DNA from 2 places in the Pantoea eucrina genome. Region 2 is predicted to be linked to the other one. Evidence: predicted binding sites of a transcription regulator. Region 2 holds the regulator's gene; the other holds the start of a gene.
What was found. The regulator CRP, encoded in region 2, controls carbon source genes, mostly activating them, when cyclic AMP is high. The targets are predictions, from matches to a motif close to ATGTGANNNNNNTCACAT.

Region 1: the regulator CRP is predicted to act here: its motif matches at 1,471-1,488, upstream of LAC65_RS00210 (PTS mannitol transporter subunit IICBA).

The regions. Positions count from the first base shown of each region.
Region 1 is NZ_CP083448.1:43,769-46,891, reverse strand. It holds gene LAC65_RS00215 (DUF3053 domain-containing protein) at 524-1,240, shown strand; gene LAC65_RS00210 (PTS mannitol transporter subunit IICBA) at 1,672-3,123, shown strand, end outside.
Region 2 is NZ_CP083448.1:3,089,721-3,092,843, reverse strand. It holds gene LAC65_RS14755 (YccS/YhfK family putative transporter) at 1-1,549, opposite strand, end outside; gene crp (cAMP-activated global transcriptional regulator CRP) at 1,610-2,242, opposite strand; gene LAC65_RS14745 (OsmC family protein) at 2,533-2,937, shown strand; gene LAC65_RS14740 (phosphoribulokinase) at 3,034-3,123, opposite strand, start outside.

The sequences.
Region 1 (3,123 bases), 340 kb from region 2:
ATTGCCGGGTTTCTTAGTATGGGTCAGAATCCAGGAATTGCTGTCTGTTTTTTGATTATTTTTTCATCTTGCTTATGGCTAAAACCTGCAGTAACGCTTAAGTGCCTGTCAGGTAAAAAGTTGCTGTCTGTCACACTCTGCCCCCTGTCCTGAATGAAGCAAAAATAGCGCCAGATCCGCATTTCGCATCCTGCGGACGTTTCGCACCGCCGCTGCGGCATTTTTGTTCGCATTGTGCTCAATAATAGAGCAGAGATGCACCAGTCTGATGCATATTAAAGGAAAGGTTATGAGTTATGCCGCCTCTGCTGCGTGCACTCCTTCGCCTGCTAGCTGGTCAGGGGCTGAAATGGGGCAGCGGTCTGCCACATCGTTGACTATTGCTGTGCCACACGGGCGCGCTGACCGGAGAGCATCACACTGCACGCCTTCGGTCATTGTGCACGCCAGGCCATTGCACTATTCTTTAGGACCATTCTCAGCGATTCACATATTGCCATTTTGTCACGACAGGAGTTGAAACATGGCGTCAGGAACTTCCCGCATCTGGATGCGTACCGGCATGCTGCTCGCCAGCGCGCTGGTCATATTGCAACTCACCGCCTGCGGTGACAAAGAGGGCGATCAGCGTAAGGCGTTTAACGATTTTCTGCAAAATACCGTGATGCGCAGCGGTGAACATCTGCCGGCACTGAGTGAAAACCAGAAGCAGACCTTCGGTAACTACGCCAGTGACTATGCCATTCTGTATGGCTTTTCTCAGCAGGTGAGTCAGGCCACGGAACAGGGTATGCGTCCGGTCGTGGATGAGCTGGCAGCGATTCGCGTTCCGCAGGATTATCTGACCCGCCGCGATACCCTGCGTCAGGTGAGCGGCAATCTCAGCGTTCTGACGCAGCAGATCCAGAGCGCGAAAATGCAGGCTGACAGCAGCAAGGCGACGCTTAAACAGCCCGACGACCTGAAAAAGTCGTATGACGCAGCCTATGCAAAAGTGGTTACACAGCCGGCAGGCACGCTGATCCCGCTGCTGCCTAAGCTGCAGGCGCTGAGCCAGAGCGCTGTACAGACCGGAGACTATCTGCAATCGCAGGGAACACGCGTCACTTTTAATGATGGTGGCGTACAGTTCCCGACGCAGGATCAGGCGACCCGGTACAATGTGCTGATGAGTGAGCTGTCTGCAAATGCGCAGGCGCTGACGCAGGCGCAAAATGCAGTACAGGGTTCCTGGCAATAACGCCGGTTACGGGCAGTATTACCACTGCCCGGTTCTCGCTGCGCTTCGCTTTATAACGGCCTGTCGCTTTACCTACCCGCCTGTGATCTGGCGCAATTATGACCAGAAATTCTTTGTGACGCTAATCACACTTCTGCAATAAACCCGCACTACCAAAGAGTGAGGCTTATCACATAAAACCCGCTTTTTTGCTGAATTTTTCGGCGTCGCTGCTTTTTTATCCTGTCTTTGTGTGACAAGAGTCACATTACCCCCCCCTGTTCACCCCGCTTTTGCGTGATATGGATCACACTAATTCCGGACGCTACGCACGCTCCTGAACAAGTGCTAGAGTCCGCCTGCATACAGTAATGCCACGGCCCCCGCCGTAATGTCTCAACAAAAACAAATGCGCGCTCTTATTGCAGCGCGTCTCAATAAGGGGTGGGTTTATGTCCTCATCAGTCAAGGTCAGAGTGCAGAGCTTTGGTCGCTTTCTGAGTAATATGGTGATGCCTAACATCGGTGCGTTTATCGCATGGGGTATCATCACCGCGCTGTTTATTCCAACCGGATGGATCCCGAACGAAACGCTGGCGAAACTCGTCGGTCCGATGATTACCTATCTGCTGCCGCTGCTGATTGGCTTCACCGGCGGCCGTCTGGTCGGCGGCGATCGCGGTGGCGTGGTCGGCGCCATTACAACAATGGGCGTCATTGTCGGTGCCGATATGCCGATGTTCCTCGGCGCGATGCTTGCCGGACCGCTGGGCGGCTGGGCAATCCGCGCGTTTGACCGGGCCGTTGACGGCAAGATCAAAAGCGGTTTCGAGATGCTGGTGAATAACTTCTCCGCCGGCATCATCGGTATGCTGCTGGCGCTGCTGGCGTTCCTGGCTATTGGTCCGCTGGTGCAGGGGCTGTCGCACATTCTCGCCGCCGGGGTTAACCTGATGGTGCAGAACAACCTGCTGCCGCTGACCTCTATTTTTGTTGAGCCGGCGAAAATCCTGTTCCTTAACAACGCCATCAACCACGGCATTTTCTCGCCGCTGGGTATTCAGCAGGCGAGCGAAGCGGGTAAATCGATCTTCTTCCTGATCGAAGCTAACCCGGGCCCGGGGATGGGCGTGCTGGTCGCTTATATGATCTTTGGTCGCGGCAGCGCCAAACAGTCAGCGGGCGGTGCCGCTATTATCCACTTCCTCGGCGGCATCCATGAGATTTACTTCCCGTATGTGCTGATGGCGCCGCGCCTGCTGCTGGCGGTGATCCTGGGCGGTATGACCGGCGTATTTACGCTGACGCTGCTGAATGGCGGCCTGGTCTCTCCGGCGTCACCGGGTTCTATCCTGGCCGTGCTGGCGATGACGCCAAAAGGCGCCTATTTTGCTAACGTTGCCGCTATCGTAGCCGCTTTTGCCGTCTCTTTTGTTGTCTCTTCTATCCTGCTGAAAACCAGCAAAGTGAAAGAAGACGAAGATATTGAAGCGGCGACCCAGCGTATGCGCGACATGAAAGCGCAGTCTAAAGGCCAGCCGGCGGCAGGCGCGCCGGTAGTAGCTGACGCTCACAGCGTAGACGTGAGCCACGTGCGTAAAATCATCGTTGCCTGTGACGCCGGTATGGGTTCCAGCGCCATGGGTGCCGGCGTGCTGCGCAAAAAAGTGCAGGATGCGGGCCTCACGAATGTGTCGGTGACGAACAGCGCTATTAATGCGCTGCCGGGTGACGTTGACCTGGTGATCACACACCGCGATCTTACGGAACGGGCGATGCGTCAGGCACCGCAGGCGCAGCATATCTCGCTGAATAATTTCCTTGATAGCGCGCTCTACACCAACCTGACCGAGCGACTGGTCACGGTAAACCGCAGCGTGGCGCATCGCGAAACGGTGCAGTCA
Region 2 (3,123 bases):
CATTCTGGCGCAGCAGACCACTCTGCCACTGCGGCCATAGCCAGATCATACCGGCGAAGGCGATCAGACAGCCCATCAGCGTATCCATCATCCGCGGCAGCAGGAACTGAGCACCATTCAGCGACAGCAGCTGCAGCGAGTAGACCGCCGTCACGGTGAAGCCAATCATCGACCAGCCATAATATTTGCGCGTCACCAGATAACTGGCCAGCGTGATTGCCAGCATAAACAGCAGCGCGATCGATTCCGGTACGGCGAAACGCAGCGATGCGGCGGCAATCAGCAGCCCGGCAAAGGTGCCGAGCGCCCGGTGCTGAATGCGCACGCGCGTGGCGCTGTAGCCATTCTGGCTGACAAACATAATGGTCATCAGGATCCAGTAGGGCTTGGGAATATTAAAAAACAGCGCAACAGAGCTGCCAAACATCAGCATAACGGCAAAGCGGGCCGCGCTGCGCAGCGCGCCGGACCTGAACGATAGATAGCTGCGCAGGGCGGGCAGCAGCGGCAGGCGCCGCTGGCGATCGGCCATCAGATCGCGCGTATAGAGCGGTTTCTGGGTGCGCAGCACGCGGGCGATGCGGCTGAAATGATAAAGGCAGAAGTGGCCAACCGGATTATCCGGATGCTGCCGCGCAATTTTTTCCAGCGCGCCGAGCGGCTTTTCCATCTGAAAGCGGGCGGGCAGCTGGTGATAGAGAATGGCATCGGCCAGCAGCCTGAGCTGTGCCGAAATGGTTTTTGCATTCCAGCGGATAACCGCTTCCGCATGACTCTGTTCTACCAGCTTTTGCACTTTCTCCGGCTGGTGCAGGCTGACAGCGATATGCTCCTGCAGATCCAGCGCCACCTGAAAAGCGCGCGTCAGCCGCTTATGGCTGTTATCGCGGCTGGCAGAAAGCATATGCATCTGCTGATAGCAGGTGGTGATCAGGTCAACCGCTTTCTGCTGGCGCGCCAGCAGCGGCGGCAGCGCTTTTTCCGGATCGGTCAGCTGTGTCAGCAGGGTATATTTGGCATCGCAGTAGTCAGCCAGCTCACGATAGAGCAGGCTCAGCGTTTCACGCATCGGCTGCTCTTTCCACAGCCAGTACCAGAACCAGTTAAACAGGCCATACCAGAACGTGCCGCCAATATAGAGCAGCGGCGGCACCCAGATCGGCATACGCCCCACCAGGCTCAGCGTAAAGATCGCTGCAATCAGCGTGCCGGGCAGCAGACGCCCGTGCAGCGGACTGATTTCGCCCGTCACGCCAATCAGCAGCGGCAGCACCAGCATAATAAGCGGCAGCGGAACCGCGGCGTTGGTGAGGTACTGGATCAGAAAACTGCCGGTGGCGAAAAGCGTACCGCCCACGATCAGGCGTTTGAAAAAGCGTTTATGCGGCGTATCAAGGCCGGCAATATTGCAGCAGGCGGGTACCAGCGAGAACAGCAGGCCTTTTTGCAGATCGCCACACAGCCATCCCAGCGCGACAGGCAGGCACAGCACCAGCGTCTGACGCAGAGCGTAATTGACTTCGGGATGATAGATGATTCGGCGCCACATCAGCTTATCGCAAACAGAAACGGCGTGATGGTGTCATCACGCCGTGGGGGGTGAAACAGCTTAGCGGGTGCCGTAAACGACGATGGTTTTACCGTGTGCGGAGATCAGGTTCTGATCTTCCAGCATTTTCAGGATGCGACCAACGGTTTCCCGTGAGCAACCCACGATCTGACCAATCTCCTGACGGGTAATTTTAATCTGCATACCGTCGGGGTGGGTCATGGCATCCGGCTGTTTAGCCAGATTAAGCAGCGTCTGCGCAATGCGGCCGGTAACATCCAGGAAAGCCAGGTTACCCACCTTTTCTGATGTCACCTGCAGGCGACGTGCCATCTGCGCCGACAGGCGCATCAAAATATCCGGGTTAACCTGAATCAGCTGACGAAATTTTTTGTAGGAAATTTCAGCAACTTCGCAGGCTGTTTTCGCACGCACCCAGGCACTGCGCTCCTGGCCCTCTTCAAACAGGCCGAGTTCGCCGATGAAATCTCCCTGATTCAGATAGGAGAGGATCATCTCTTTGCCTTCTTCATCTTTAATCAGTACCGCAACGGAACCTTTAACGATGTAGTAGAGCGTTTCTGCTTTTTCACCCTGATGGATCAGCGTGCTTTTGGATGGATATTTGTGAATATGGCAATGGGACAGGAACCATTCGAGTGTAGGGTCTGTTTGCGGTTTGCCGAGAACCATTCGCTATTATCCTCTATTGTAATCGTGCCCAAAACACAGGGGCATTCATTCCCTGTCAGGCGATGAAATCGTCCAGCGCGTCCTGTTAATAAAAATTATCCGGGCGGATGTGTAAGCTCTGCTTTTGATTCTGCCCGTCCTCATCAGCCACGACGAAGAAATTTTCAGCTCTGTTTGTAGCACAGCTTTTGCAGGCTGTCTTGTGTTGTCTCGCTTCAGCAGGCGGGCGATTGCTGTTTGCCGGATGAACGCGTACTCTGGCGCAAAACGCCGCTTCAGGAGAAAGAATAATGCAGGCACGTGTGAAATGGGTGGAAGGGCTGACCTTTCTCGGAGAATCCTCATCAGGACATCAGTTATTAATGGACGGGAATTCAGGCGATAAAGCGCCAAGCCCGATGGAGATGGTACTGATGGCCGCCGGCGGCTGTAGCGCGATTGATGTGGTCTCGATTCTGCAAAAAGGGCGTAATGACGTGGCTGACTGCGAGGTCAAACTGACTTCAGAACGGCGCGAAGAAGCACCACGTATTTTTACACAGATTAACCTGCACTTTATCGTCAGCGGCAAAGCGCTGAGCGAGAAAGCGGTGGCGCGGGCGGTTGACCTGTCGGCAGAAAAATATTGCTCGGTGGCGATCATGCTCGGCAAAGGGGTGGAGATCACCCACAGCCATGAGGTAGTTGAGCTGTAACAGCTGCCGGTGCGCATACCTCGCTACCCGTGAAACAGGCTTTGCAGGGTCGCCATTTATGGCGACCGATGCCACGTCGTCTGGCAGACATGGCCTCTACTCTATCCGTTTTCCTTCAATCAGCCGCTGCACCAGTGGCATCATGATCAGCTCCATCGCCAGTCCCATTTTGCCGCCCGGTACCAC